2 regions of the Tolumonas lignilytica genome follow, and region 1 is predicted to be linked to the other one. Evidence: predicted binding sites of a transcription regulator. Region 1 holds the regulator's gene; the other holds the start of a gene.
What was found. The regulator sigma-54, encoded in region 1, starts transcription at its own class of promoters, with help from an activator protein. The targets are predictions, from matches to a motif close to TGGCACNGTTTTNGCTT.
Positions count from the first base shown of each region.

Region 1 (16,517 bases):
GGTACAAAGAGGAAATAATCCATCGGCGGTTTCGCATCATATTTGAAACTCGATTCCTGATACATCATCGCCATCGGCACCGTCAGAGGGATTTTCCAGCGCTTCTGCATATCCAATGCAGCTTCATACCAGTCACTATTCTGCCTGAAAATATCACAAATATTTTCTGGATTTGCGGGGCGTTGCGTCGTTATTGAACTGCATGAGGTCAGCAATAACAACAAAAGCAGAAAGAGTGGTTTTAACATGACACGACAATCCATAAAAACAAAACCACATCGTCATCTGCTTAATGCACAGTAACGATGTGGTTACAGGAAGAGGATCAGATAGCTTCTTCGTTCTCTTCGCCGGTACGAATTCGAATGACACGTTCTACCGTGGTGACGAAAATCTTACCATCGCCGATCTTGCCGGTTTTAGCACTGCGATTAATGGCATCGATGCAGTTCTCAACATCATCGTCGTTCACCACCAATTCCAGTTTCACTTTAGGCAGAAAATCGACGACATACTCAGCACCACGATACAGTTCAGTATGGCCTTTTTGACGACCAAAGCCTTTCACTTCAGAAACGGTCATACCACTGATGCCGATTTCGCCCAGTGCTTCGCGCACATCATCCAATTTGAATGGTTTAATAATCGCTTCAATCTTTTTCATATCTACTGCTCTCCTGCCAGATCATATCCTGTTTATCAACATGATACCTGTTGCGGATGATTTCAACCACCCTCAGCAATTCAGGGTTTGAACTGTGACATAATCCAATAACATTTAACATTTGTTATAGCACAGGAATCGCTTTTTACCGGATAAAAAAAAACCGCCCGGCTTTCGCCAGACGGTTTCTTCGCAACACAAATACTGAAACGTAAAATTAACGTTTGGAGTATTGTGGACGCTTACGCGCTTTATGCAGACCAACTTTCTTACGTTCAACGCGACGTGCATCACGGGTAACGAAGCCCGCTTTACGCAGTGTTGGACGCAGAGATTCGTCGTATTGCATCAGTGCACGGGTGATACCGTGACGGATAGCGCCGGCCTGACCAGTGATACCACCGCCAGAAACGGTGATGTACAGGTCGATTTTATCAGTCAGTTCAACCAGCTCCAGAGCCTGCATTACCACCATACGAGCGGTAGGACGACCGAAGTAATCCTGCAGTGAACGCTTGTTGATAACGATATTGCCGCTACCTACTTTAGCAAATACACGAGCGGTAGAGCTTTTGCGACGGCCAGTGCCGTAGTATTGATTTTCAGCCATTTGCCAGCTCCCGATTAGATGTCCAGTACTTGAGGTTGTTGAGCCGCATGGTTGTGCTCGGTACCTGCGTAAACTTTCAGTTTACGGAACATAGCACGACCCAGCGGGCCTTTTGGCAACATACCTTTGACTGCGATTTCGAGAACCATTTCTGGCTTACGATCAATCAGCTTTTCAAAAGTGATAGATTTCAGACCACCTGGGAAACCAGAGTATGAATAGTAAGTTTTAGCTGCTGCTTTGTTACCAGTCACAGCAATTTTCTCTGCATTGATAACAACGATGTAATCACCGGTATCAACATGCGGAGTGTATTCTGGTTTGTGCTTACCGCGCAGGCGGGAAGCGATTTCAGTGGCCAGACGACCTAAGGTTTTGCCTTCTGCGTCAACAACGTACCAGTCACGCTTAACGGTTTCTGGTTTGGCAACGAAAGTTTTCATCGAGTAAACCCAAATTACCTAAATAAAATAACGAATTACGTCTTGATTTAAGACATAACCTGTGAATGCTTTCGCTTGTACCCCTTCGAATACAAGACCAGCAGAGTTGCTAGTCCACGCGTAGCGGCGTGGGCACCGTCTACGGAGGTGGCCTGTAACGTGGGCCGCAAGATTATAGGGGAAGCTGATGAGAAAAGCATCTTGATTTTTATTTTATCGCTACAAATAGTTCTATCTGTTTAAGTTTGATTTCAGCTTTTTATTGTGTAATCACACTACGTAGAGTCCGCAATATAAAAGCGTTACACTTAGCTTAAGTCTGCGGCTATAGTGAAGCCGTCTCCTGTAATGTATTTAAGGTGTTGTTATGACGACTGAATTCACCATGATCCTGTTTGTAGTAATCGGCCTGATTATTGGCTTTGTGGCAGGACGTTCAACTTCCCGGGCTGGTGATGCAGCCAAACTGCACAAAGAATTAACCAAAACCCGTAAGGAATTTGAACAGTACAAACGGGATGTGCAGGATCATTTCATCGGATTCTCCACGCTGATGGAGCAACTAGATGTCCAGTATCAACGCATGTCACAACATATGACTGAACAGAGCGAAAAGCTCACGAACAGTCAGACCGTTTACAATTTCCAACCGGATGTTCCTGCCGAGGAAAAAGAACTGCCAACACCCGTTAACGAAGGCGTTCATCCACCACGCGACTACTCAGGTGAGCCATCAGGTTTATTAAATGATCATAAATCTTAGTGAACTCTTCTTAGCAATTCTTGTCATATACCAATGAGTTGGTAGTTACTTGGTCTTGTTTGTAAGGAGCTGTGGCGCATGAGCAATACCCGACACATGTTGAGTGCTTTAGCATTAAGTTTGAGTATGGCTTTATCTGCATTACCTGCTCAGGCCGCTTTACCGTTAACTGTTAACGGACAAGAGATGCCGAGCTTGGCCCCCGTCGTTGAAAAGGTGACGCCTGCGGTTGTTAATATTCTGGTTTCAGGCAAAAAGAAGACCCGTCAGGAGATCCCGGAACAATTCCGCTTCTTCTTTGGTCCTGATGCGCCAGATTCCCAGGTACAGGAACAGCCGTTTCAGGCTTTAGGTTCAGGCGTTATTATTGATGCAGCTAAAGGCTACGTGATCACAAACCACCACGTTGTGGATGGTGCAGACGAAATTAAAGTAACCCTCAAGGATGGCCGGGAATTCAAAGCGAAGAAGATTGGTGAGGATCAGCAATCAGATATCGCACTGTTACAGATAAAGGCCGATGGTCTTTCTGAAATCAAGCTGGCAAATACCGACCAGTTACGCGTCGGCGATTTTGCCATTGCCATTGGTAACCCGTTTGGTCTGGGTCAGACCGTGACATCCGGCATTGTCAGTGCGCTGGGGCGTAGTGGCCTGAATATCGAAAATATCGAGAACTTCATCCAAACCGATGCCGCCATCAACTCCGGTAACTCCGGCGGTGCACTGGTGAATCTCCAGGGCGAACTGATTGGTATCAACACCGCTATTTTAGGGCCTAACGGTGGCAACATCGGTATCGGCTTCGCGATCCCTGCAAATATGGTCCGTGATATCTCAGACCAGATCCTGAAATACGGTGAAGTTCGTCGTGGTGTCCTTGGTATCATGGGCGGAGAGCTGACGGCTGATTTAGCAAAAGCATTTGGTACAGATAAACAACAGGGTGCGTTTGTTAATCAGGTGGTGCCTCATTCTGCCGCTGACGCAGCCGGGATCAAACCGGGCGACATCATCGTTAAGCTGAACGGAAAAGCAGTGAAGTCATTCGGCGAGTTACGGGCCAACATTGCTACCATGGGGGCAGGAAAAACCGTCACGCTGGGTGTCATCCGTGATGGCAAAGAACAGGAAGTCAATGTAACACTGAAGCAGGCTGACCTTTCTGAAACCAAAGCCAGTGTGCTGCATCCCGCTCTGGAAGGCGCTACCTTAGGTAACAGCGAACCGGGTTCTGATATCGTCGGGGTAGTCATTACCAAACTGGACCAACATTCCGCAGCGGCACAGGCGGGATTACAGAAAGGTGATGTCATCATTGGTGTAAACCGTACACCAATTACGAATCTGCAAGAGCTGCGTGCTGAGATGAAACATCATGGTGATATTCTGGCATTGAATATTCGCCGTGGCGATGCCAATCTCTATCTGGTACTGCGTTAACAAATCCGCCTGCTGATCATGTGTCAGCAGGCGATTCTTCTGGAAGATATGCTATTCTTTTCATTCAGTTGGAATGGAGAGAGTGTTCATGATAATCGCAGCCTTACGTTATATTGGCAAAGCCGTGCTATTAGGGCTGTTGCTTGCTGGTTTGATTATCTGGGCTCCTCGCCTGCGTCAATTCAGTTTTGATACTCCCGATCCACGGGATTCTCCACCCTTGAGTTATGCCTATGCAGCCAGTCGCGCAGGTCCGGCCGTTGTCAATATATACACTCGCAGTTTTCAGCACTCCTCGCTGAACAATGGCAAAGAATTATTACCACAAAGCCTGGGTTCTGGTGTGATCATGCAGCGTAAGGGCTATGTTCTCACCAATTTCCATGTTATTGCCGATGCAGATCAAATCATTGTGGCCTTGCAGGATGGTCGGGTTTTTACCGCCGAGTTAGTCGGTGCGGATGTGCCTACCGATCTGGCGGTGCTGTCAATTTCTGCTGATAATCTGCCGGAAATTCCCCAAGATCCGCAGCTATCGCCCCTAGTCGGCGATGTCGTGCTGGCTATCGGTAACCCCTATAACGTTGGTCAGACCATCACGCAGGGTATTATTAGTGCCACAGGCCGCATCGGTCTTAGCACAATGGGGCCAGACAGTAACGGGCGTCAGGATCTGTTACAGACGGATGCCGCCATTAATTCCGGGAATTCTGGTGGAGCCTTAGTCAATACCCGAGGCGAATTGGTTGGTATCAATGCCGGTTCCTATCATTCCGGTACATCACAGGAGGGATATGGCATCAGTTTTGCGATCCCATATCGCCTGGCAAAACGGATCATGGATGAACTGATTGCCCATGGCCGCGTAAAACGGGGATATGTGGGAATTTCAAGTATTCAAATCGATTCCGTCACGGCGAAATTAGAAGACGCCAAGATGTCACAGGGCTTAATGATCGAAAATATGGATAGTGAAGGTCCTGCAGCCAAGGGGGGCTTACAACGTGGCGATTTTCTGTTGCGGATCAACGATAAACCCATTGTCAACGTTCGCGACGCCATGGATCTTATTGCTGAAATGCAACCCGGAACCAAAGCAAAATTCACCGTCTTGCGTAACGGAAAACAGCTCGATTTCATGATTACCGTTGATGAAGATATGCGCTTCAATAAAACCAACAATGGATAAACAAAAGGCACCTTCAGGTGCCTTTTATCATTTACGCCAGTGATATTATTCGGCCTTTATCCGCTCGATCTGTCCACCCAGCGCACGCAATTTTTCTTCGATGTGCTCGTAACCGCGATCGATATGGTAAATACGATCAACCATCGTCGTACCTTGCGCAACAAAACCAGCCAAAACCAGACTGGCTGACGCTCGTAGATCAGTGGCCATCACCTGAGCCCCCGATAAACGCTCAACACCATGACAAATCACGGTATTGCTCTCGATTTCTGCATGACCGCCCATACGAATGAGTTCAGGAATATGCATGAAGCGGTTTTCAAAGATGGTTTCCGTGATCACCCCGGTTCCCTCTGCCACCATATTCAGCAGGCTGAACTGAGCTTGCATATCGGTTGGAAACCCTGGATGGGGTGCTGTGCGAATATTGACAGCCTTGGGACGACGACCGTGCATGTCCAGACTGATCCAATCGTCACCCACATCGATATCGGCTCCCGCCTCTGTCAATTTGGCCAGCACGGCATCCAGTGTATCAGGACGGGTATTGCGGCAGACGATTTTACCACCGGTCACAGCCGCAGCAATCAGGAAGGTGCCCGTCTCAATACGATCGGGCAGCACGCGATAGACACCGCCACCTAAGCGTTCCACACCCTCAATAATAATCTTGTCTGTACCAGCACCGCTGATTTTTGCACCCAGTGTGTTCAGGAAATTCGCTGTATCGACGATTTCAGGTTCACGAGCCGCATTTTCAATGACGGTCTTACCTTCAGCCAGCGTTGCAGCACACATGATTGTCACGGTTGCGCCAACACTCACCTTATCCATAACGATATGCGCGCCTTTCAGACGACCGTCGACGCTGGCTTTAACGTAGCCTTCCTCAAGGGTGATTTTGGCACCCAGCTGCTCCAAGCCATGAATATGCAAATCCACCGGACGCGCACCGATAGCACAACCGCCCGGTAAGGAGACTTGTCCCTGACCAAAACGGGCCACCAGTGGCCCTAATGCCCAGATCGAAGCTCTCATGGTTTTTACCAGTTCATACGGAGCACAAAATACATTAACCGGGCCGGCATCCACATGCACGGAACCGTTGCGTTCGACACGAGCCCCTAACTGACTCAGCAGTTTCATGGTCGTATCAATATCACGTAATTTAGGTACGTTCTGGATTTCTACTGGTTTTTCTGCGAGTAACGCAGCAAAAAGAATGGGCAGAGCAGCATTTTTGGCACCGGAAATAATAACCTCACCGGTGAGCTGGGTTGGCCCCTGCACACGAAATTTATCCATAGTGACGATTTCTCAACATTAGATTTCATAGCGCGGTGATCCGCGCTGACTTAAAAACCGTTCAGTTTCCGATCGCGTTGCCACTCTTCAGGTGTAAACGCTTTGATACTCAGGGCATGGATGGCATTGCTGGCAATATGTTCCGTCAGCGGAGCATAAATAGTCTGCTGTTTTTTCACCCGGCTCATACCGGCAAACAGGGAGGAAACGGCAATAACTTGATAGTGACCATTGTCACCCTGTACATGTAACTCGTCCAGCGCGAGAGCGGCCCGAAGAATACTCTCAATCTCGGTTGGATGCATAATAATTTCTCGTTTATTGCGGTGATACCAGATCGAACAGTGTGCTGACGCCATATAAAGCGAGCAACCGCACTAATTCGGGTGACGCGCCGGTAATAGAAAGGCGCTGATTATCAGCCTGACAAGCCTGAGCCCACTTCACCAAAAAAGCCACTCCGGCAGAATCAATCTTCGTTGCTGTACCAAGATCAACCATGTTCTGGCGGAACAGGGTTGCCCGTTCCGCCCATAATTGTGTCACTTGTTCAGCATTCAGACTGCCTGTCAGCTTCATGACTGTTTACTCTGTAATGTTGCTGGTTTCAGGTTATGTTGTTCCAGCATAGAACTCACACTGTCGATCCCTTTCTGTCGAATTGAACCACCCAGTTCTGATTGTTTTGACGACAGCAGACTGACTCCTTCCGCAACCATGTCGAATACTTTCCATTCCCCGGTGCGACTGTTTTTCCGCAGTTGGAATACTACGTTAATTTCAGGCTTACTCGGGTCAATAACGGTCACCTTCACTGACACTTCTTTTTTATCATCAACAGGCTGGCTGGATTCGACCTGAATCGTCTGTTTATCGTATTTCCCTAATGCATCGGCATAGGTAGCCACAATATAGTCAGTGAATGCCTTAACAAACCGATCCCGTTGTTCTGGTGTGGTGTTTTTCAGTTCTGCACCAATGACCTTATAGGCAGCAAACTTGTTATCGACATAAGGCATCAACTCCTCACGAACAATAGTGCGCAGGTAGTTCGGATCCTTTTTGACTTGTGGTGCATCTTGTTCCAACCGCAAAAACGTTTTTCCAGCAGCGTCTTTAACCAGCGAGTATGGATCTTGCGCATTGATCGCAAATGCCTGCGCTGATACCAGCAGGAATAACCAGACAACCCAACGACTTACCCACTTAAACATTGCGTGACTCCTAATATTTTTTAGTGATTGGTACTTTTCGCTGCCGAGGTCGGCTCAGCAGACTTACCATTTGCTTGTCCATAGACGAACTTGCCGATCAAATCTTCCAGCACTAATGCCGATTTGGTGTCGGTAATGGAATCCCCGTTTTTCAACATAGCAGTACCCATGTCGGCATCAGAAAATCCAGGCGTAATAGCAATATATTGTTCACCTAATAGACCTGAAGTCCGAATGGCGGCGGTGCTTGTATCAGACAATTGGTTGTAACGGCTTTCGATCTGCATTTCCACTTTAGGGGTGAAGTTTTTAACATCAATTGAAATATTAGAAACCCGTCCAATCACCACCCCCCCAATTTTGACCGGTGCCCGCACCTTAAGGCTGCCGATATTATCAAAACTGGCATATACCGCGTAGCTATCCCCCTGGCTACTAAAACTCAGCCCGGCCACTTTGAGGGCCAACATCACACCGGCAAAAATACCTGCCAGCATGAAACATCCAACCAGAAACTCAATTTTACTGAACTTCATTGCGCTCACCTGAACATGACGGCTGTCATTAAAAAATCCAATCCTAATACCAGCAATGAGGCATGAACCACGGTACGAGTGGTTGCCTGACTGATCCCTGCTGCCGTGGGCTGACTGTCATAACCATTAAACAGTGCGACCCATGTGACAGCCAATGCAAAAACAATGGCTTTATAAATGCCCTGAACAATATCCTTGTTCCAGTCCACAGAAGCTTGCATGGATGACCAGAAACCACCGTCATCAGCCCCCAACCAGTCAACCCCGACCAATTTGCCCCCAATGATACCAATGAAACAAAACATCAGGGATAACAGCGGCAGGCTGATTGCGCCAGCCCAGAATCGTGGTGAAATAATGCGACGCAAAGGGTCGACCGCCATCATTTCCAGACTGCTGAGTTGCTCTGTCGCTTTCATTAACCCGATTTCGGCTGTCAAGGCTGAACCGGCACGACCTGCAAATAATAACGCCGTCACCACAGGGCCCAGCTCTCGTAACAATGACAGTGCCACTAACGGCCCCAGTGATGCTTCTGCACCGAAATCCACTAAGACTCGGTAACCTTGCAAACCGAGCACCATACCGATAAACAAACCGGAAACCAAAATAATCAACACCGATTCAACGCCAACAACATAAAGCTGCTGGATCAGTAGTGGAAAATGTTTTCTCGGCTCGGGTCGTCCGATCAATGCCTGATACAGCATGATCCCGGCTCGTCCGATCGTGTTCAGGCTCTGGATGCCCCGCCGTCCAAGACGGCTGATAAAATCCACCAACATCTACAATTCCTGTAACAATTCAACGGCTGGATAATGAAATGGAACCGGGCCATCCGGTAACCCCTGCACGAACTGCACAACTTCCGGATTACCTTCACGCCGTAATTCTTCCGGAGAACCCTGTGCGACGATCCGATGATTCGCAATCAAATACACATGATCGGCAATGCTCATCACTTCAGCCACATCATGCGAAACAATCACCGACGTGATCCCCAGCGATTGATTAAGCTCCCGGATCAATTTCACCAGAACCCCCATGGTGATCGGGTCCTGTCCGGCAAACGGTTCATCATACATGATCAGCTCAGGATCCAACGCAATGGCCCGCGCCAACGCCGCACGACGCGCCATACCGCCAGAAAGCTGCGCAGGCATCAAATTCGCGGCACCACGCAACCCGACCGATTCCAGTTTCATCAGCACCAGAGTGCGGATAATCTCCTCGGGTAAGTGGGTATGTTCACGCAACGGGTATGCTACGTTATCAAAGACACTGATCCCACTGAATAGCGCACCGCTTTGAAACAACATGCTCATACGTTTGCGGATCGCATAAAGATCACCCCGCTTTAACTGCGGAATATCATTCCCATCAAAGAGGATCTTTCCTTGATCCGGCTTGATCTGTCCACCGATCAACCGTAACAGCGTCGTTTTACCAATACCACTGGGGCCCATGAATGCCGTAATTTTGCCTTTGGGTATCTCCAGACTGATATTGTCGTAAATCAACCGCTCTCCATGACTGAAACTTAAGTTTTGGATCTGGATCAACGAATTGCTCACGTAACCTCCACTGACAAACGTCTGGCGCCCATTGTATATGCTGCAAAATGCCGTAGCCAATTAAACTGGTATCTATTGATACTGTTTTAAAGCAAAAAAAGAGCCGTTATCGCTTATGCGCTGAGGTTTTCATATAATAGGCTATTGCGCAATACGCTCAGAGGATCGTTGATGACAACCAATTTTGATTTCCGCCAGTCCGCACAACGGGTTTTACGCTTGGAGTTGCAAGCGATAGAAGGGCTTTTTCAAACGCTGGATGAACAATTCAGTCAGGCTTGTCAGATGCTCTTTGAGTGTCGCGGTAAAGTCGTGGTGATGGGAATGGGTAAATCAGGCCACATTGCCCGTAAAATGGCCGCGAGTTTTGCCAGTACCGGCACGCCGTCCTTTTTTATCCACCCAGGCGAAGCCAGCCACGGTGATCTTGGCATGCTGAGTGCCAATGACATTGTCATTGCCATTTCCAACTCTGGTGAAAGCAATGAGATTATGGCCGTCCTGCCTGTGATCAAGCGCTGGGGGATCCCGCTAATCTGCATGACCAGCCGTCCTGATTCCACCATGGCCAAAGAGGCGGATATTCATCTTTGCCTGCATGTGGAACAAGAAGCCTGCTCATTAGGACTCGCACCTACCTCCAGCACCACCGCTACGTTAGTGCTCGGCGATGCGCTGGCTGTATCGTTGCTGGAAGCCCGAGGGTTCACCGCCGATGACTTCGCCATGTCGCACCCAGGCGGAGCGCTGGGTCGAAAACTGCTATTACGCAACGCCGATATTATGCATCAGGGCGAACTGATACCCGCGGTCTCCGATCAGGCGACGGTGAGTGATGCCTTACTCGAAATGAGTCGTAAAGGCCTTGGCATGACTGCCATTCTGGATAATGCCGGAACCCTGGCCGGTATTTTCACTGATGGCGATTTACGTCGCATACTGGATCAGCAGCTTGATATCCATACCACCCCGATCACCAAAGTCATGACGGTCAATTGCATCACCGTGCCAGCCGAAATGCTGGTGGCCCAATCGGTTAAACTGATGCAGGAAAGAAAAATCAACGCACTGATTGTGCTGGATAAACAACGCCATCCTATCGGTGCTTTTAATATGCATGATGTCCTCAAAGCCGGTGTAGTATGAGCGAGTTAATAACGACCTGTTATGGCCCTGTAGAAAAGCACGTTATGACACTGGCGGCTGATATTCGTCTGTTGGTTTGCGATGTCGATGGCGTCTTGTCAGATGGACTGATCTATATGGGCAACGACGGCGAAGAGCTGAAAACGTTTCATACCCATGATGGTTTCGGCATCAAAGCCTTGCTCAATGCCGGTATCGATGTGGCAGTCATTACTGGTCGTAATTCCAACATCGTGCAGCGCCGCATGCAGGCGCTCGGTGTCCAGCATATCTATCAAGGTCAGGGTAACAAATTGCCGGCCTTTGAAGATCTGTTAGATAAACTGGAACTTTCTGCCTCGCAAGCTGCCTATATCGGGGATGACGTCATTGATTTGCCCGTCATGAACAATGCTGCACTCGGTATTGCGGTCGCCAATGCGCACCCGCTGGTACGACAGAAGGCAGACTGGGTGACCCATACCCGTGGGGGTGAAGGCGCTGTGCGGGAAGTATGCGATCTGATTCTGCTTGCTCAGGGTTTGTTCGACTCGGCCCAGGGAATGTCAATATGATCAGCCGGCAAACGCTACTGATGTTTTTCCTGTTTTTAGCCTCTCTGCTGGCTTGGCAATGGTCTTCGCAGCGCGATAATCAGAATGCTCAATTGCAGAAACAAGATCTTTCTTTACCCAGTTTTACTGCGACCAAACTTCATAACCAGCGCTACTCAGCAGATGGGAAGTTAACCGATATTTTTACTGCAGATCAGGCTTTTTATTATCAGCAAGATAAAATGACCAAGACCACACACCCGGTATTACAGACATTTGATCCTGATGGTCAAAAAGCCTGGAATATTTCCGCCAACAGCGGCCAGCTTTTCAGTAACGATCGCTTGATTTTGCACGATAACGTATTGATCAAAAATCATAATCCGGCAATAGATGTTGATCGTATGCAAACCTCGTATCTGGAAATGGACATTAATAAACATCAGATAACGAGCGACAAGCCCATTACTATTGACAGCCCGGATTATCATGTACAAGGTGTCGGCTTACATGCTGATTTGAATAACAAACGCTACCAAATTCTGGACCAAGGACATGCGACTTACTTTAAGCCACGTTAGTTTTGGATTGATGCTGCTGTTCTCGGCCAGCGCTTTTGCGAAACAATCCGATTATCAGCAACCTGTGACGGTTGACTCGGTCAGCCAGCAGGCCGAATTGAATGCCAACAAAGTGACCTTTCTTCAAGACGTCAAGATCACTCAGGGGTCTATCATTATCCATGCCGATAAAGTCGTGGTATTACGTCATGAAAAAGGCAATGATGAAATGATTGCCACCGGCTATCCGGCGACATTTTTCCAAATCCTGGATAATGGCAAACCAGTCAATGCCAGTGCCAACGAACTGCGCTATCAACTCAAAGATCGCTTGGTCACCTTAACGGGAAAAGCCGAGCTGAAACAGGATGATAATCAAGTGAACGGCGATGTGATCCGCTATGACATCCAGAAGCAACAGATGGTTGCACAGAGCAGTGGCAAAGGTTCTCGCGTAAAAACCATTTTCCTACCACAGGAAATTGACGAATTTAACAAAGCAGGCAAACAATAAATTTATGGCTCTTTTGCAAGCAAGCGGTCTGAAGAAAAGTTATAAAGGCCGACAAGTGGTTCAAAATGTCAGTCTCCAGGTGGCGACCGGGCAGGTCGTAGGCCTGTTAGGGCCAAATGGTGCAGGCAAAACCACCTCTTTTTATATGATTGTCGGACTGGTACCGCAAGATGGTGGAACCGTCACCATTGATGAACAAAACATCACGTCCATGCCCATGCATCAGCGTGCACGTCATGGTATTGGCTATCTTCCACAGGAAGCCTCCATTTTTCGCCGCCTGACGGTGGAAGAGAACTTACTTGGCGTCTTACAACTGCGCGGCGAACTGACCCGGGCGGAGCAAAAAGAAAAAATGGAAGCCTTGCTGGAAGAATTTCATATCGGTCATATTCGGAAAAACACAGGTATGAGTCTCTCCGGAGGGGAACGCCGCCGGGTAGAAATAGCGCGGGCCTTGGCCGTAGAGCCCCGCTTTATTCTGCTGGATGAGCCGTTTGCAGGTGTTGATCCTATTTCCGTGATCGACATTAAACGCATCATTGAGCATTTACGTGATCGCGGTCTCGGTGTATTAATTACCGATCATAACGTGCGTGAAACGTTGGATGTCTGCGAAAAAGCCTATATTGTCAGCCATGGAAACCTGATTGCTGAAGGCACACCGGCAGAGATCCTGCAAAATGAGCATGTGAAACAAGTTTACCTCGGTGAAGGATTTACCCTGTAAACAGTGTGTCAATGGCGATTATCAGCCATAATTAACTCACGGACAGCTTGTAGATTGATCGTTTCAGCCAACCGGCTGACTACAAGCGCCGATATGGAAATTAGAGACTAAGGACAAATCCCGTAGATGAAGCCGACCTTACAGTTGCGTCTTGGCCAACAACTTGCCATGACCCCACAATTGCAACAAGCGATTCGTCTGCTGCAACTGTCCACTTTGGAACTACAGCAGGAAATCCAGCAAGCCATTGATGCCAATCCTTTATTGGAACAAGAGGATGAATCAGATATTGCTACGCCGGAACTTCCTGATGATGAAGATTTCACTCCGCCGGATAGCAGCGAAGAGATGGCTCAGGCACAAGAAAACATGCCTGAGGAACTGCCCATGGATACCACCTGGGATGAGGTTTATACCGCTGCTGGCTCCGCCCCCTCCAGTGGACTGATGAACAGTGATGATGAATCCATTTATCAGGGTGAAACATCGGAAACCTTACAAGACTATCTCTTGTGGCAGATGCGCCTAACCCCGTTCAGTGATCAAGATGCCGCCATTGCGCTCACGATCATTGATAGTATCGATGAATCCGGCTATCTCAGCGCCACACTGGAAGAGATCCAGCAAGCCGTCACAACGGATGAAGACCCCGTGGAGATGGATGAAATTGAAGCCGTGTTAAAACGGATCCAGCATTTTGATCCCATCGGAGTGGCCGCCCGTTCGGTACAGGAGTGTTTGTTAATCCAGCTCAATCAGTTCGTACCAGAAACACCCTGGTTGAATGAAGCCCGTCAGGCCATCAAAGATCACATGGATCTACTGGGTGCGCGCGATTACCGGAATCTGGCCCGCAAACTCCAGTTGAAAGAAACTGACCTGAAAGAAATTCTGCAACTGATCCAGACGTTGGAGCCGCGTCCCGGCAGTCGTGTCATGCCGAGCGAATCCAGTTATGTCATTCCTGATGTTGCCGTGCTGAAGAAAAATGGGCGCTGGGTGGTGGAATTAAATCCGGATGCGATGCCCAAAATTCGTATCAATGAAACCTATGCCTCGATGGCACGCCATGCCCGTAACAGCAGCGACAGCCAGTTCATCCGTTCTCATTTGCAAGAAGCCAAGTGGTTTATCAAGAGCTTAGAAAGCCGGAATGAAACACTTCTGAAAGTAGCCAACTGTATTGTACAACAGCAACAGGACTTCTTTGAGTATGGCGAAGAGGCAATGAAGCCGATGGTTTTGAATGATGTTGCCGAGGAAGTGGAGATGCACGAATCGACAATTTCGCGAGTTACTACACAAAAATACATGCACACGCCTCGTGGCATCTTTGAACTGAAGTATTTTTTCTCTAGTCATGTTAATACTGAGAGCGGCGGCGAGTGTTCTTCGACCGCGATCAGAGCCTTAATAAAAAAACTGGTCGCGGCAGAAAACCCGGCCAAACCGTTAAGCGACAGCAAGATCGCAGACTTGCTGACTGAACAAGGCATTATGGTGGCACGAAGAACGATCGCAAAATACCGCGAATCGTTGTCCATACCACCATCAAGCCAACGCAAACGCCTGCTGTAGGCCAACAATAAGGAAGACGTTATGCAAATCAACCTGTCAGGTCACCATATCGAGTTAACTGATGCATTGCGTGATTATGTCACAACTAAATTTGCCCGTTTAGAACGTCACTTCGAGCACATCAACAACGTTCAAGTGATCTTATCTGTAGAAAAACTGAAACAAATCGCGGAAGCGAAACTGAATGTCAATGGTGGTGAGATTTTTGCCAATGCCGAAGATGACAGTCTGTATGCCGCCATTGATGCTCTGATGGATAAACTGGATCGTCAGATCATCAAATACAAAGAAAAACTATCTAGCAAGTGATCATGTTAATTTCTGAAATCTTGTCTGCGGACTGCACGAAAAGTGCAGTCCCATGCAGCAGCAAAAAACGTGTGCTGGAAATCATCAGCGAATTAGCCGCCCCCAAACTAGGACTCGACGAACAAAAGATCTTCGACAGTCTGCAAGCTCGGGAAAAAATGGGAACGACCGGTATCGGCGGAGCGATTGCCATTCCGCACGGCAGAATCCCCGATGGTTATCCTGTCACTGGGATACTCCTGACGCTGGAACAACCGATCCCTTTCGATGCCATAGACAATCAACCCGTGGATCTTTTGTTTGCCATGTTAGTGCCAGAAAGCGAGTGTAAAATGCATCTGAAAACACTGGCGCTGGTGGCAGAAAAATTCAACGATAAAAACTTCTGTCGTCAATTACGGCTAGCCGAATCCGACGAAGCGCTTTATCAACAAATGATCAATGGATGATGATCGATGAAACTCATCGTGGTTAGTGGTCGCTCTGGCTCAGGGAAAACCGTTGCCCTGCGGGTTCTGGAAGATCTGGGTTATTACTGCGTAGATAATTTGCCGGTTTCGCTGTTATTTCAGTTGGTGGCAGAGCTACGAGGGAAATACGATCAAATCGCGGTGAGTATCGATGTTCGCAACCTACCAGCCAATGCCGATGAGTTGGTTTCTATCCTGGATGCCATCAGACAGCATCGGGATCTGCAATTTTCCAGCTTTTTCTTTGATGCCGATAATGCAACCTTGTTAAAGCGTTATGGCGAAAGTCGTCGACTGCACCCCTTGTCTCGGCAACAGTTAACGTTAGAACAGGCGATCCGTCAGGAAACCAATTTATTATCCCCATTATCATCGCTCGCCGATCTGCGTATTGATACCAGCCATCTAAGTATTCATGACCTCAGTGAACAAATCCGCGAACGGGTGCTCGGGAAAAAAGAACATGAATTAGTGATGGTGTTTGAGTCTTTCGGCTTCAAGCACGGCATCGCCAAAGATGCAGATTTTGTCTTTGACGCACGGTTTTTGCCAAATCCGCATTGGATTGCAGAGCTCAAGCCACTCACCGGATTGGATGAGCCTGTGCAGCGTTATCTGCATTCGCAACCTGATGTGGTCAAATACATCAATCAGTTGATCAGTTTGCTGGAAACCTGGCTACCGCAACTGGAACGCAATAACCGGAGCTATGTCACCGTCGCCATTGGTTGTACTGGCGGTCAACATCGCTCGGTGTTTATTGCCGAACAACTGGCGAACCATTTTTTGGTGCTGGGAAAAACCGTACAACGTCGTCACCGTACGCTGGAGAAGTCTCATGCCTCGCGTTGAACAACGAGTCGCCGTGATCAATAAGCTGGGATTACACGCGCGGGCCGCCATAAAATTGGTGCAATTAGTCGCTAATTTCAAAGC
Region 1 is NZ_AZUK01000001.1:2,008,327-2,024,843, reverse strand. Features, by position in the region: gene H027_RS0109555 (transglycosylase SLT domain-containing protein) at 1-248, opposite strand, end outside; gene H027_RS0109550 (P-II family nitrogen regulator) at 326-664, opposite strand; gene rpsI (30S ribosomal protein S9) at 882-1,274, opposite strand; gene rplM (50S ribosomal protein L13) at 1,289-1,717, opposite strand; gene H027_RS18355 (Z-ring associated ZapG family protein) at 2,085-2,480, shown strand; gene H027_RS0109530 (DegQ family serine endoprotease) at 2,559-3,923, shown strand; gene degS (outer membrane-stress sensor serine endopeptidase DegS) at 4,012-5,112, shown strand; gene murA (UDP-N-acetylglucosamine 1-carboxyvinyltransferase) at 5,158-6,417, opposite strand; gene ibaG (BolA family iron metabolism protein IbaG) at 6,468-6,722, opposite strand; gene H027_RS0109510 (STAS domain-containing protein) at 6,736-6,996, opposite strand; gene mlaC (phospholipid-binding protein MlaC) at 6,993-7,631, opposite strand; gene mlaD (outer membrane lipid asymmetry maintenance protein MlaD) at 7,652-8,167, opposite strand; gene mlaE (lipid asymmetry maintenance ABC transporter permease subunit MlaE) at 8,173-8,952, opposite strand; gene mlaF (phospholipid ABC transporter ATP-binding protein MlaF) at 8,953-9,741, opposite strand; gene H027_RS0109485 (KpsF/GutQ family sugar-phosphate isomerase) at 9,913-10,887, shown strand; gene kdsC (3-deoxy-manno-octulosonate-8-phosphatase KdsC) at 10,884-11,441, shown strand; gene lptC (LPS export ABC transporter periplasmic protein LptC) at 11,438-12,001, shown strand; gene lptA (lipopolysaccharide transport periplasmic protein LptA) at 11,976-12,494, shown strand; gene lptB (LPS export ABC transporter ATP-binding protein) at 12,499-13,224, shown strand; gene H027_RS0109460 (RNA polymerase factor sigma-54) at 13,351-14,802, shown strand; gene hpf (ribosome hibernation promoting factor) at 14,824-15,111, shown strand; gene ptsN (PTS IIA-like nitrogen regulatory protein PtsN) at 15,114-15,560, shown strand; gene rapZ (RNase adapter RapZ) at 15,567-16,433, shown strand; gene H027_RS0109440 (HPr family phosphocarrier protein) at 16,420-16,517, shown strand, end outside.

Region 2 (16,517 bases), 810 kb from region 1:
ACCGTGCCGGACTTATCACAAAACAATACAGGTAAACAATCCGCCGTCATCACAGTCAATGGTAACCCGATTTGGGTTGTAGTTGCCGCATCCGCTTGCGGCGGCGTGATAACCGGTGCTTCAGCCCGCAGTACTTCGGTACCATGTACCTGATCCAGCCAGATCGGTGCCGCTGGTAATGCCAACTGCTGTGCCAATAGCTGACGATTTTGCATGACTAAGGCAGGATCATCACCGACATGTATGCCAAGATTCAGCCCTTGGTAAATCCCCTGGCTGACACCACCGCTCCTTGTGGTAAAAAACGCCTGCACATTGGCAGGCGCTGGCCATTCCGGTTGGATTAAATCCATACGATGTCATCCGGATGTTCTGCCGAATCGATTCGTAACACATCGATTAGCTCAACCATATCGGCCGGAAGCGGTGAATGCCATTCCATCTCTTCGCCTGTGATGGGATGAGTAAGACGTAGCATAGTTGCGTGCAACGCCTGGCGACGGAATGTCCGCAGAAAGTCACTCAACTCCACAGATGCATTACGGATCGGACGTAAACGGCCACCATAAACCGGATCGCCCACAAGTGCGTGGTTGATATGGGCCATATGAACGCGGATTTGGTGCGTACGGCCTGTTTCCAACCGGCAACGTAACCGGGTATGAGCGCGGAACCGCTCGGCAACCCGATAGTGAGTAATCGCAGGTTTACCCATTGGATTCACGGCCATCATGGTTCGTTGGGTCGGATGACGGCTGATCGGTTCATCAACCGTGCCACCTGCCGTCATATGCCCCACCACAATTGCCTCATATTCACGAGTAATACGACGTTTTTGTAAGGCGTACACCAGACGGATCTGTGCAGGAATCGTTTTCGCGACAACCATCAGACCCGTCGTTTCTTTATCCAGACGATGCACAATACCTGCACGCGGTACTTCAGCAATTTCAGGATAGCGATGCAATAAGGCATTAAGTACTGTGCCATCCGGTGTTCCGGCGCCTGGATGTACAACTAATCCGGCGGGCTTATCGATCACCAGAAGATGCTCATCTTCATAGACAATATTCAATGGAATATCTTGTGCCTGCCAGCGGGTATCCTCCGCCAGTTCGGTGACGATAGACACTTGCTGGCCACCCATCACCTTTTCTTTAGGCAATAAACAGACCTTTCCATCAAGCTGCACTTTACCTTCCAGTATCCATTCTTTGATTCTGGTTCGTGAATAATCAGTAAACAATTCAGCCAACACCTGATCCAGGCGTTTACCTTCATGCTGTAGCTCAATAGTGCCATTGAGTTGTATAGGTTGACTCATGTCAGATCTCAGTTAGTGAAACGAGGCTTAACGCCAAGAATGCTGCATTCTATCTTTTCTTTTCTTTAAGCATAACGGATACTTCACACACCAAGGCAATATGAAGCTAATTTCGATGCAAAAAGTAGTGCGTATTTTTCCGGTAATGCTGTTATCTCTATCGCTATTGGCCGGTTGCTCTTCGTCTTCAAACAAACCGAAAGTACCCGATGAACCACTAGAGGTTTTATATAAACAGGCACAAACCAAATTACATAGCGGTGACTATGATAAAGCCGTAGATATATTAGAGGCATTGGACTCCAGATATCCTTTCGGGCCTTATGCCAGTCAAGTGCAGTTACAGTTGATTTACGCCTATTACAAGAAAGATGATACGGCTCAGGCAATCGCCAATATCGATCGTTTTTTACGATTGAATCCTACACATAAAGATGTAGATTACGCTTATTACATGCGTGGATTGTCCAACATGCAGGAAGATTATAACTTCTTCCATGATAAATTTGGTATTGACCGTTCCGATCGTGATCCACAATATGCCCGTCAGGCATTTAAAGATTTCCAACTTCTGTTAAAAAACTATCCTGACAGCCTATATGCAAGTGATGCCCGAGCGCGAGCCGTGTTTTTAAAAAATCGACTGGCAAAGTTTGATTTAGCCATCGCTGATTTTTATATGCGCCGCCACGCTTGGTTGTCTGCCGCTAACAGAGCGAAATATCTGATAGAGAATTATCCCGACACTGAGATGACTCAACAGGCATTAGAAATCATGGTGCAAGCATATGATAAGATGGAGCTGACTGACCTTGCCAAACATGCCAGACAAATGCTGGCAGCCAATTTTCCTGATAGCGCTTACATTCAACAATAACGCTTACGATAAAGGCACCGAATGGTGCCTTTATTCATTTTACTCAATATTACGTATATAAAACTAATACATTCAATATATACGTCGACATATATTAAACATACCTGAATAAGTTAATTAGATATTACATATATAATCATTATCTAAATAACGCTTATTTCCTAATGTTGAAGCATCCCTCTCTTTTGCACCAATTCATTACAAAAATATTTATGCCTCACTTTGATACATCATTGAAATGTTAAACAAATAACTTTATGCAACAATGCATTTACATAAATAAATGAATTTATTGATTTAAAAAAATGATCTCTATTTTTCTAGTTATTATCAGTAATAATCATATTATTTACATATTTATATATTATAGAATCAATACGCGATTATGAATTATTTAATGAATCATTGAACAACCACTGTCACCATTCGTTAGCAGTACAGGATGTTACCTCTATGAACCATTTTTCTTCACAAGCCAGCAGAGAAAGAGAGTTCTCCGCTCAGCATAACCTGATATCTACCACTGACACAAAAAGTAGAATAACCTACGCTAACGAGCACTTCTGCGACATCGCCGGATACCACGCCGAAGAACTAGACAATCAATACCACAACATAGTGCGCCATGCAGACATGCCCAAAGCTGCATTTAAAGACATGTGGGACCATTTGAAAGATAAAAAAAGCTGGATGGGCGTAGTTAAAAATCGCTGTAAAAATGGCGATCATTATTGGGTGAATGCCTATGTCACACCGATCCTCGATAACAATGGTAATATTACCGAATACCAATCCGTCAGAACAAAACCATCAAGAGAAGATATAGCCAGAGCCAGTGGTTATTATCAGCAAATAAATCAGGGCAAGATGCCTAAGGCGTTACGTTTACCATCTATAAATACATCATTGATATCTAAACTCATCTCTGTCGGCACACTTATCCCGATTATTGTAAATATCGCCCTATCAGGCATAAATTCCTTATCAACCACTGCCCTTACTTTCGTATTAATGCAATTAACCTATGCTTTCTGGTGGGGAAACAAACTGAAAAATATGGCTAATATAGCCAGGGACAACTTCAATACTGATATAACCCAAGTCCTATACACAGGTCGCCGTGACGAACTGGCCGCCATTGAATTAGCTCTGCGAATGAAAAAAGCAGAATTGAGAGCTATCGTCGGGCGTACCGGCGATACCTGTAATACGATCCTTCAGGCTGCCGAAGATGACGCAGGAAATATTCAATCAATTACTAATAACATTGATCAACAACGCGCAGAAACGGAACAGCTCGCTACTGCCATTAATGAAATGAGCAGCTCGATAAGGGAGGTCGCTAATAGCGCAAGCTCTACATCAGAATTAACAACAGAGGCACGTCAAACCGCGGCCCAAGGGCAAAACAGTATCAAAGCAACGGTATCCGCCGTTAATGCGTTGCATGATGAATTGGAACACACCACGCTTGTGATCAATGAATTGGCATCCAACACCAAGCAAATTGGCAGTATCCTTGATGTCATCACCAATATTGCAGATCAAACCAATCTTCTGGCACTGAACGCTGCAATCGAAGCAGCAAGAGCCGGAGAGCAAGGTCGGGGGTTCGCTGTCGTTGCTGATGAAATTCGTTCATTAGCGTTAAAAACCCGCACTTCGACAGACGAAATACAGCAAATGATCGCTAAATTACAAAATAGCGCAAGCAGTGCCGTGCAAACGATGGAGCATGGTGCTGATTTATCTGAAACCTGTCGAACACAAGCAAATTCCGCGGGTGAAGTATTTAACCAGATACATGCGATGCTGAACCATGTCACGGATGCGAGCCATCAAATTGCTACGGCAGTGGAAGAACAGGCATACGTGACTGAAGATATTAATCGCAGCATTCACAATATTCGTGAACTGGCTGATACCAGCACCGTCAATAGCCATAATGCCGTTGATCGCATAGGATTATTAGTGGAGCGGCTCCAGGGCTTATGTCGTCTAATCACCCAATTCCAGCGTTAAAATAAGGGGCGGATGATTCCGCCTCTCCTTTCGATCCGATTCCGCGTCAAAAATACAACTCCAAATACTGGCACGTCACTTGCTCACTACAGATATGTCCGAGTTTATGGTGGGATTTATTTATGAAACGGTGGAATAGACATTTTAGCCAATACCACACACTCAACTGGCTTATGATGTGGTTACTATTGTGCTGCTGCGCCATATTGTTATTTCCTGTTGAACGCATACAGATCGCAGGCGAATGGCTGATACAGTTTAGAGTTTTCTTTAGCCTTGGCTTATTGATAGCCTGTTCGTACTTTTTCAGCCAACTCTTATTAATTGTATGGGATCATGCAATTGCTCACTGGAGTGAACGGCAAAAGCATCAATATCTGCAGCGAATGATTGAAAGATTAGACTTCACGGAGAAAGCCATCTTACGTGAATTTGTGATTCAACGTAAAAGCGTCATAAACTTGCCGCTAACTGAACCAGCCGTCAAAAATCTGCTGGATGCAGGAGTACTTGATTTCGCTTACGGACAGCCATTGAATGATGATTTGAGTCAGATAAAAGCACTGATGATCTCCCTTGAAGCTCGGCCATTACTAACTTACAAAGCATTAGGTCTAAGTAATGGTAAAATGACCGAAGAGCAAGTCGAAATGATCATGAGTGCACGACCTAAATACGTCAGTAAAAGCTCATTACGCTAGTGATTGAAAATAAAAAAGTACCTATCGAGGTACTTTTTTTATTGTCTTGAAAAACATGTTTAAAGAATTATTCCGTTCTCGACTTGATGTAACCGTCATAGTCTGGAATTTCAATTTTGAACTTTGTCTTCATATGGGGTGAATCCATCAGAAAATCAGCTGTTGCCTGATTAGTTGCCATTGGAATGTTCCAAACCGCAGCTAAACGCAATAAGGCCTTTACATCTGGATCATGAGGAACTGCATTTAGCGGATCCCAAAAGAAAATTAAAACGTCAATTTTACCTTCAGCAATCAATGCACCTAACTGCTGATCTCCCCCCATTGGCCCAGACAACAAACATGTGATTGGCAGACCAGCCTCTTTGCTTAAGCGTGTTCCAGTAGTACCTGTTGCATATAAATGATGCAACTTTAATTCTTCAGATCGGATTTTGACCCATTCCAGCAGTGCTTGCTTCATGTTGTCATGTGCAACCAAAGCCACACGCTTATGCCCAGCCATTTCACGTTGAATCGTTAACGCCATACCAATCCCTCGGGGAAATCATTCATGAATATATAACATACGATGAGCAGTGGATTTTTTCACTAAAAATAAAGGGCGACCGAAGTCGCCCTTTATTCTTTTGCATAAGTGTCGAATAAGATTATTCGATTACTTTAGCAACAACACCCGCGCCTACGGTACGACCGCCTTCACGGATTGCAAAACGTAAACCTTCATCCATCGCGATTGGGTGGATCAGGGTGACTACCATCTTGATGTTGTCGCCTGGCATTACCATCTCTACGCCTTCTGGCAGTTCGATAGTTCCGGTCACGTCAGTTGTACGGAAGTAGAACTGTGGACGGTAGCCTTTGAAGAATGGAGTGTGACGACCACCTTCTTCTTTTGACAGTACGTATACTTCTGATTCGAATTTGGTGTGCGGAGTGATAGTACCTGGTTTAGCCAGTACTTGACCACGCTCTACGTCGTCACGTTTAGTACCACGCAGCAGGATACCTACGTTCTCACCGGCACGACCTTCGTCCAGCAGTTTACGGAACATTTCAACACCGGTACAAGTGGTTTTGGTGGTCGCTTTCAGACCAACGATTTCCACTTCTTCACCCACTTTGATGATACCGCGCTCAACACGACCAGTGACTACGGTACCACGGCCTGCGATTGAGAATACGTCTTCGATTGGCAGCAGGAATGGCTTGTCGATCGCACGTTCTGGTTGTGGAATGTAAGAGTCTAGCGCTGCTGCCAGCTCCAGAATTTTCTCTTCCCATGCCGCATCGCCTTCCAGTGCTTTCAGCGCTGAACCACGGATAACTGGTGTGTCATCACCTGGGAAATCGTATTCAGACAGCAGTTCACGAACTTCCATCTCTACCAGATCCAGCAGCTCTTCGTCGTCTACCATGTCACATTTGTTCAGGAAAACGATGATGTATGGTACGCCTACCTGGCGACCCAGCAGGATGTGTTCACGAGTCTGTGGCATTGGGCCGTCAGTTGCCGCTACTACCAGGATCGCGCCGTCCATCTGTGCAGCACCAGTGATCATGTTTTTAACATAGTCAGCGTGGCCTGGGCAGTCTACGTGTGCGTAGTGACGTGATTCGGTATCGTATTCAACGTGAGAAGTGTTGATGGTGATACCACGTGCTTTTTCTTCTGGTGCGTTATCGATCTGATCGAATGCACGAGCCTGACCACCGAATTTCTTTGCCAGAACGTTGGTGATGGCTGCAGTCAGCGTGGTTTTACCATGGTCAACGTGGCCGATAGTACCAACGTTAACGTGGGGTTTTGTACGTTCAAATTTTTCTTTAGACACGACGTTGTCCTTCCTATTTGATTATTTCCGCCTGTCAAAACAGGCGGAAAATATTACATGTAAATTACTTAGATTTACGCGCTTCAATTACCGCCTGAGCGATATTGTTAGGCGTTTCAGCGTACTTACCAAACTCCATGGAGTAAGAAGCACGACCCTGAGTAGCAGAACGCAGGTCTGTTGCATAACCGAACATTTCAGACAGTGGAACCAGAGCACGAACGATCTTGCCTGATGGACCATCTTCCATACCTTCGATAATGCCACGACGACGGTTCAAGTCGCCGATTACATCACCCATGTAATCTTCTGGAGTTTCAACTTCAACCTTCATGATAGGCTCAAGCAGAACTGGGCTGGCTTTCATGAAGCCTTCTTTGAACGCCATAGAAGCAGCGATTTTGAACGCCAGTTCAGAAGAGTCAACGTCATGGTAAGAACCGAAGTGCAGACGAACACCTAAGTCCACAACTGGGTAACCAGCCAGAGGACCTGATTTCAACTGTTCACGGATACCTTTATCAACACCAGGGATGAATTCACCAGGAATTACACCGCCCTTAATGTCGTTAGTGAAGGTATAGCCAGCGCCTTCGTCCAGAGGGAACATGTCGATCACTACGTGACCGTATTGACCACGACCACCAGACTGTTTAGCGTGTTTACCCTGAATGTCTTTCGCATCTGTACGGATTGTTTCGCGGTAAGCTACCTGTGGTTTACCCACGTTCGCTTCAACCTTGAACTCACGACGCATACGGTCAACGATGATTTCCAGGTGCAATTCACCCATACCAGCGATGATTGTCTGACCTGACTCTTCATCAGTCCATACACGGAATGATGGATCTTCCTGAGCCAGACGGCCCAGAGCCAGACCCATTTTTTCCTGGTCAGCTTTGGTTTTTGGTTCAACGGCAACAGAAATAACTGGCTCTGGGAATTCCATACGCTCCAGAATAATTGGTGCGTTTTCGACACACAGAGTATCACCAGTTGTTACGTCTTTCAGACCAATTGCCGCCGCGATATCACCAGCGCGAACTTCTTTGATCTCTTCACGTTTGTTAGCGTGCATCTGTACGATACGACCAATACGATCTCTCTTACCTTTAACAGAGTTCAGTACGGTGTCGCCAGAGTTAACAACGCCAGAATAGCAACGGAAGAATGTCAGGTTACCAACGAATGGGTCAGTTGCAATTTTGAACGCCAGTGCAGAGAAAGGTTCATCATCGCTTGGATGACGTTCTGCTGGTGTACCATCTTCTAACTGACCAGCGATAGCTGGTACGTCGATTGGTGCTGGCAAGTATTCAATAACCGCATCCAACATTGCCTGAACACCCTTGTTCTTGAATGCAGAACCGCAGGTAACCAGGATGATTTCGTTGTTCAGAACGCGCTGACGCAGAGCAGTTTTCATTTCTTCTTCAGAAATTTCTTCACCGCCCAGATATTTTTCCATCAGGTCTTCAGATGCTTCCGCAGCAGCTTCAACCAGATTTTGGTGCCATTCTGCAGCCAGTTCCTGCAATTCAGCTGGGATATCTTCATAAGTGAAGGTTGTACCCTGGTCAGCTTCGTTCCAGTTAATAGCTTTCATTTTGATCAGGTCGATAACCCCTTTGAAGTTATCTTCCGCGCCGATTGGCAATTGCAGAGGAACTGCATTACCTTTCAGACGGGTTTTGATCTGTTCAACAGCACGCAGGAAGTTAGCACCGGTACGGTCCATTTTGTTGATGAACGCGATACGTGGAACTTTGTATTTGTTAGCCTGACGCCATACAGTTTCAGACTGCGGCTGAACACCACCTACTGCACAGTAAACCATTACTGCGCCGTCCAGAACACGCATTGAACGCTCTACTTCGATAGTAAAGTCAACGTGACCTGGGGTGTCGATGATGTTGATGCGGTGTGGTTGGAATTGTTTACCCATACCACTCCAGAAACAGGTAGTAGCAGCAGAGGTAATGGTAATACCACGCTCTTGTTCCTGTTCCATCCAGTCCATGGTAGCAGCGCCATCATGAACTTCACCAATCTTGTGGTTTACACCGGTGTAAAACAGGATACGTTCAGTAGTCGTTGTTTTACCGGCGTCGATGTGTGCGCTGATACCGATGTTACGGTAACGCTCAATGGGTGTTGCACGAGCCACGATAGATATCCTCTTACTAAGGTTGTGCCTTAGATGACGAAACCGAATACAGGCCATCCAAAGATGGCCTGTACAACCGGATTACCAGCGGTAATGAGCGAATGCTTTATTCGCTTCAGCCATACGGTGCACGTCTTCACGTTTCTTAACCGCAGAGCCTTTGTTATCAGCCGCATCCAGCAATTCACCTGCCAGACGCTGAGCCATGGATTTTTCACCACGTTTGCGAGCTGCTTCAACCAACCAGCGCATAGCCAGGGCATTACGACGCACTGGACGAACTTCTACCGGAACCTGGTAAGTAGAACCACCAACACGGCGGGATTTAACTTCCACGTTCGGACGAATATTGTCCAAAGCACCTTCGAAAGTAGCTAAGTGATCTTTACCACTCTTCTGAGCAATAATGTCCAGAGCACCGTAAACGATGCTTTCTGAGACGGATTTTTTACCGTCAACCATTACTACGTTGATAAATTTAGCCAGCAATTCAGAACCGAACTTAGGATCTGGCAGAATCTTACGCTGACCAACAACGCGACGTCTTGGCATTTTAAATTCTCCGAAACTTCAGGTTTAACCCAAAACAAAAAAAGTTTACTAAAAAATGTTTGGCCTTACTTAACGGAAAACCATTAAGCCTTAGGCTTCTTCACGCCGTACTTAGAGCGAGATTGTTTACGGTCTTTAACACCAGAACAATCTAACGCACCACGAACGGTGTGGTAACGAACACCCGGAAGGTCTTTAACACGACCGCCACGGATCAGAACCACGGAGTGTTCTTGCAGGTTGTGGCCTTCACCACCGATGTAAGAAGTAACTTCGAATCCGTTAGTTAAACGAACACGACATACCTTACGCAGTGCTGAGTTAGGCTTTTTAGGGGTAGTAGTATATACACGAGTACATACACCACGTTTTTGTGGGCAAGCATTCAAGGCAGGAACGCTGCTTTTTACAACTTGCTTAACGCGTGGCTTGCGGACAAGCTGGTTAATAGTTGCCATTAAAAAAGCTCCTGGATAATAGCAATAGCTTTACAAACATGTGAAAAATCCTCCCCGCAGATACGGGGACGCAAAATTTTATGCCTGTATGTATTTTGAGTCAAGATTTATACAGTCTTTCATGACTGATTCGGGATTAAGAAGAAGTATAGATGACAAAAGTGACTTTACAGTGAAATTTTACCAACACAACGGACTGCCATGAGTCACAACAAGCTCTACATATTCCGCCATATCAATACATTTACCCACTTTAGCGACAAGGCCTCGCGCGGTCAGATCTTCTTGCATGACATAGATATTCTTATTCCGAAGCTTTTCTTCCCATATATCAGCTGAAGCTGCAATGACGCCATCTTGCATTAATATCAATTGATCGTCAGCTTTCATAAAGCTCAGGCAATTATTCAGCGCAGTATGTGAAAAGGGAGATAATGCAACAACATTCAGCATAATGGCCTCAAAACATCAGCTTAATAGGATATGCAGCGAGCACCTCGTAAAACTCACTCGAATCCAATATTTCCACTGGAATTAATAGCTGCGTAGGATCGATGTTACGTTCAATCATTGATGCTTTTAATACATAAAGGGAGTCAATATCGTAGAGTTCACACAGCTTAAACATGGATGAATGATCTTTCGCCAATATCGATTCTGGCTGCTGAAACCGGAGCAACTGATAAATACCATCGTCCATAAAAAATGCAGCCAGTTGGTCAGAATATGCCGAAGTTGCCAACAAGGCATCCAGGCCTTCTCTGCCACTGTCACTACCATAAGGTGCTTGTCTGAATATGAATGCGATTTGATTCATGGGCATATTAAAATTGAACCACTCGATCGGCAGTCAACAACATTTCAGCCAGCTGGCCTAGTCCTGACAACAAAAACGGGGGCGCAACATTAAAACTCTGCTTTTCGCCTTCTGTCGCAGTGATGGAATCCAGTATTCCTCGGCGTTGAGCCGCTGCAACGCAAGTATGCAGAGTAATATTGTGTGTGTCCGCAAATTTACCCCACATTTCATGCATGTTGTATTCATCGGTAGCTGCAGAAGTTAACATGTTCGCATTAGTTACACCGGCCTGATAAAAGAACACACCGATAATTGTGTGCCCTTTTGCCAACACAGCTTGTGCAAACTGATAAGCTGATGCCGATTGTTGCGTCCCATAAACAGGCCCAGTGACCAAGAGAGCAAAATTCATTGTTATTTACTTAGCTATATAAGCAATAGCTTCCACTTCAACCAATACGTCTTTAGGTAATCTGGCCACCTCAACACAAGAACGAGCGGGTGCGTTGGTTGGAAAAAATTTCGCATAAACTTCATTAAAAGCCACAAAGTCATTGATATCTTTCAGAAAGCAAGTTGTTTTTACAACGGTATCCATGGAGGCACCAGCCGCTTCCAGAATGGCAGACAAATTACGTAAAACCTGTTCAGCCTGAACTTTGATATCACCATCAACTAACTGCATTGTTTCCGGGATCAACGGGATTTGACCTGATGTGAAAACCAGATCACCGAGTTTCGTTGCCTGAACATATGGACCAATAGCTGCTGGGGCTTTGTCGGTAGCAATAATTGATTTAGACATTATTCTCTCACTACAAGTTATCAAAGTTTGCTGATAGTAATACCAGTGATTGGTGTGGTGCAACTTTAAGCACAAAAAACAAGAGGCCCCTAAGGGCCTCTTTCAAACATTATTTTAGTAATGCTTATTCCGCATTCAGGTTACCGGCTGCATTTAATAAATCAGCCAGATTCTGTTCAGCCTCATCGGCTGTTACCTGTTGTGTTGGCGCAACGACAGCCTGAGCTGCATTTCTGCGCTTCTGCAAGCGGTTGTGATGATAGGCAAAACCAGTACCAGCAGGGATCAAACGACCCACGATCACGTTTTCTTTCAGACCACGCAGATCATCAACCTTGCCTGATACCGCAGCTTCTGTCAGTACTCGGGTTGTCTCTTGGAACGACGCAGCAGAGATGAAAGACTCTGTATTCAGCGACGCCTTCGTAATCCCCATCAGTACACGACGGAATGTAGCGGGTTGTTTACCTTCAGCAACCAGTTTACGGTTTGCAATCTTCACACGCACAACGTCAGCTTGTTCACCTTCCAGCAGATCGGAATCGCCTGGATTGATGATTTCACACTTACGCAGCATCTGACGAACGATCACTTCGATGTGCTTATCGTTAATTTTTACGCCTTGCAGACGATAAACGTCCTGCACTTCGTTAACGATATAGTTCGCCACAGGGCTGATACCACGCAGACGCAGAATATCATGCGCAGATTCTGGGCCATCGGCCAGAACTTCACCTTGCTGAACCTTTTCACCTTCGAACACGTTCAGGTTACGCCACTTAGGAATCATTTCCTCATAGGCTTCACCACCGTCAGTTGGTGTAATGACCAGACGACGTTTCCCTTTGGTTTCTTTACCGAAGGAAATGGTACCTGAAATTTCAGCCAGAATAGCTGGTTCTTTCGGTTGACGAGCTTCAAACAAGTCAGCAACACGCGGCAAACCACCGGTGATATCTTTAGTACCACTGGACGCTTGTGGAATACGAGCAACTGCGTCACCCACATTCACCAACGCACCATCTTCCAGCTGAACAATTGCCTGACCAGGTAAGAAGTATTGCGCTGAAACATCAGTACCAGGGATCAATACATCTTTACCATTGGCATCAACCAGTTTCACTGTCGGACGCAATTCTTTACCGGTAGAGGTACGTTCGTTGACATCCAGAACCACGATGCTAGACAAACCAGTCAACTCATCAGTCTGACGAGTAATAGTAATGCCTTCGATCATGTTTTCGAACTGGATACGGCCCGCTACTTCAGTAATGATTGGGTGAGTATGTGGATCCCAGTTTGCGACGATTTCGCCTGCTTTTACGGCTTGGCCATCTTTCACTTCCAATACCGAACCGTATGGCAGTTTGTGACTTTCTTTCGTCCGTCCCAATTCATCCATAATGGTCAGTTCTGATGAACGTGAAGTGATAACCAATTTGCCTGCGCTATTCTCAACTGATTTCGCATTCTGCAGTTTCACCACACCCGTGTTTTTCACTGATGCACTGCTTTCTGCAGCTGCTCGAGATGCCGCACCACCGATGTGGAATGTACGCATCGTCAGCTGAGTACCTGGTTCACCGATAGACTGCGCGGCGATAACACCGGTAGCTTCACCGTTGTTAACCAGATGACCACGAGCCAAATCACGACCATAGCAATGAGCACAGATACCAAAATCAGATTCACACGCGATTGCAGAGCGAACCTTGATGCGGTCGACCGAATTACGCTCCAATGTATTACACCATTGTTCATCCAACAGCGTATTGCGTGGAATTAACAACTCGTCACTACCTGGTTTCAGCACATCTTCAGCAACAACACGACCCAGTACGCGTTCACGCAACGGTTCAACAACATCACCACCTTCGATCAATGGAGTCATCCACAGACCTTCGGATGTGCCGCAGTCCAGTTCAGTGATCACAACGTCTTGAGCAACGTCAACCAAACGACGAGTCAGATAACCGGAGTTCGCTGTTTTCAGTGCGGTATCCGCCAGACCTTTACGCGCACCGTGTGTAGAGATGAAGTACTGCAGTACGTTCAGACCTTCACGGAAGTTCGCAACGATTGGGGTTTCGATGATCGAGCCATCTGGCTTAGCCATCAGACCACGCATACCCGCCAACTGACGGATCTGAGCGGCCGAACCACGTGCACCGGAGTCCGCCATCATGAATACGCTGTTGAACGAGGCTTGAACTTCATCTTCACCGAGGGTGTTCTGTCTTGTCTCTTTAGACAAGTTTTCCATCATCGCTTTAGATACACGTTCGTTCGCACTTGCCCAGATATCGATAACTTTGTTGTAGCGTTCACCCGCAGTAACCAGACCAGATTGGAACTGTTCCTGAATTTCAGCAACTTCAGCTTCTGCAGAGGCGATGATCTCTTTCTTCGCTTCCGGGATGACCATGTCATCAATACCAACTGATGAACCAGACAACGCCGCATAATGGAAACCGGTATACATCAACTGGTCAGCAAAGATAACCGTATCTTTCAGACCTTGCTTGCGATAACAGGTATTCAATACTTTAGAGATCTGTTTCTTACCCATGGCTTGGTTAGAAACATATTTGATCCAACGCTCTGGATGTGCAGCCAGCTCAGCTTTACCTGCTTCGGTCATTGGCAGAGGCGGATCGATCAGCGCATATTCCATGCCTTTTGGCAGGATCAACGACAGGATCGCACGACCAACAGTAGTGTTTTTCAGCTCAGTTTTAGCAACCAGTTCACCCGCATCATTCTTCACATATTCAGTGATGCGGCATTTCACACGCGCATGTAACGAAGCCAGGCCAGCACGATAGACTTTTTCAGCCTCTTTCGCACCAGACAGCACCATACCTTCACCTTTAGCGCCAACACATGAACGCGTCATGTAGTACAGACCCAATACCACGTCCTGTGAAGGAACAATGATTGGTTCGCCAGAAGCTGGAGACAGGATGTTGTTGGTTGACATCATCAGTGCACGGGCTTCTAACTGCGCTTCCAGTGTTAACGGCACGTGCACCGCCATCTGGTCACCGTCGAAGTCCGCGTTGAACGCAGAACAGACGAGCGGGTGCAGCTGAATAGCTTTACCTTCGATCAGAATTGGTTCGAATGCCTGAATACCCAGACGGTGCAGCGTTGGCGCACGGTTCAGCATGACAGGATGTTCACGGATCACTTCATCCAGAATATCCCATACCACTGCTTCTTCACGTTCAACCATCTTCTTCGCAGCTTTGATGGTTGTCGCCAGACCACGGGTTTCCAACTTGCCATAGATGAACGGCTTGAACAGTTCCAGAGCCATTTTCTTAGGCAGGCCACACTGATGCAGACGCAGAGTAGGACCTACAGTGATAACGGAACGACCAGAGTAGTCAACACGTTTACCCAGCAAGTTCTGACGGAAACGACCTTGCTTACCTTTGATCATGTCAGCCAAAGATTTCAGAGGACGCTTGTTAGAACCGGTAATAGCACGACCGCGACGACCGTTGTCCAGCAACGCATCAACCGCTTCCTGTAACATACGTTTTTCGTTACGGACGATGATATCTGGTGCAGCCAGATCCAACAGGCGTTTCAAACGGTTGTTACGGTTAATGACACGGCGATAAAGATCATTCAGATCAGAAGTCGCGAAACGGCCACCATCCAGAGGAACCAGCGGACGCAGATCCGGTGGTAAAACTGGCAGGACAGTCATGATCATCCACTCTGGCTTGTTACCAGATTGCAGGAATGATTCCATCAACTTCAGACGCTTAGTGGTCTTTTTACGCTTGGTTTCAGAGTTTGTCTGGCTCAATTCTTCGCGCATAGTCGCGATTTCATGTTCCAGATCTTGCGCACGCAACAGAGCCAAAATCGCTTCGGCACCCATTTTTGCGTCGAATTCATCGCCGTACTCTTCCAGTGCGTCCAGATATTGCTCTTCGGTCAACATCTGACTGCGTTCCAGGCTGGTCATGCCTGCATCCACAACGACAAATGATTCAAAATAAAGCACACGCTCGATATCACGCAGAGTCATGTCAAGTAACAGACCAATACGAGATGGCAGTGATTTCAAGAACCAAATATGTGCCACTGGAGAAGCCAGCTCAATGTGACCCATCCGCTCACGGCGAACTTTGGTCTGAGTAACTTCTACGCCGCATTTTTCACAAATAACACCGCGGTGTTTCAAACGCTTATACTTACCGCACAAGCATTCATAATCTTTTACTGGTCCGAAGATGCGAGCACAAAACAGACCATCACGCTCAGGCTTGAACGTACGGTAGTTGATGGTTTCAGGCTTTTTAACTTCACCGAATGACCATGAACGGATCATGTCAGGCGATGCCAAACCGATCTTGATTCCGTCAAACTCTTCAGTTTTGCTCTGCGCTTTCAAAAACTTGAGTAAGTCTTTCACCTGTATCTCCCGTCAGGAGTTTAACTTCGGTATGCCGTAATACGGCATACCGTTACTATTTTGAGTCCAGTGAATAAGAATTTTGTTCTTATTCTTCTTCCAGCTCGATGTTAATACCCAACGAGCGGATCTCTTTCAACAGAACGTTGAAAGACTCTGGCATACCAGGTTCCATGCGGTGATCGCCATCTACGATGTTTTTGTACATCTTAGTACGGCCATTCACATCGTCCGACTTAACTGTCAACATTTCCTGCAGAGTATAAGCAGCACCGTATGCTTCCAGTGCCCATACTTCCATCTCCCCGAAACGCTGACCACCGAACTGAGCTTTACCACCCAGAGGCTGTTGAGTAACCAGACTGTAAGAACCGGTAGAACGCGCATGCATCTTGTCATCAACCAAGTGGTTCAGTTTCAGCATATACATGTAACCGACGGTTACAGCACGCTCAAACGGCATACCGGTACGACCATCAAACAGCGTGATCTGACCAGACTCAGGTTTGTCTGCCAATTTCAACAGGTCTTTGATTTCGCGTTCT
Region 2 is NZ_AZUK01000001.1:1,201,972-1,218,488, forward strand. Features, by position in the region: gene pgeF (peptidoglycan editing factor PgeF) at 1-353, opposite strand, end outside; gene rluD (23S rRNA pseudouridine(1911/1915/1917) synthase RluD) at 344-1,324, opposite strand; gene H027_RS0105740 (outer membrane protein assembly factor BamD) at 1,440-2,201, shown strand; gene H027_RS0105745 (methyl-accepting chemotaxis protein) at 2,655-4,223, shown strand; gene H027_RS0105750 (superinfection exclusion B family protein) at 4,346-4,924, shown strand; gene H027_RS0105755 (methylglyoxal synthase) at 4,992-5,453, opposite strand; gene tuf (elongation factor Tu) at 5,575-6,759, opposite strand; gene fusA (elongation factor G) at 6,824-8,926, opposite strand; gene rpsG (30S ribosomal protein S7) at 9,008-9,478, opposite strand; gene rpsL (30S ribosomal protein S12) at 9,562-9,936, opposite strand; gene tusB (sulfurtransferase complex subunit TusB) at 10,117-10,389, opposite strand; gene tusC (sulfurtransferase complex subunit TusC) at 10,397-10,753, opposite strand; gene tusD (sulfurtransferase complex subunit TusD) at 10,761-11,153, opposite strand; gene H027_RS0105795 (RidA family protein) at 11,154-11,540, opposite strand; gene rpoC (DNA-directed RNA polymerase subunit beta') at 11,665-15,972, opposite strand; gene rpoB (DNA-directed RNA polymerase subunit beta) at 16,061-16,517, opposite strand, start outside.
Region 2: H027_RS0105750 (superinfection exclusion B family protein) is a predicted target of sigma-54. The motif match lies at 4,292-4,308, and genes of this name have one in related genera.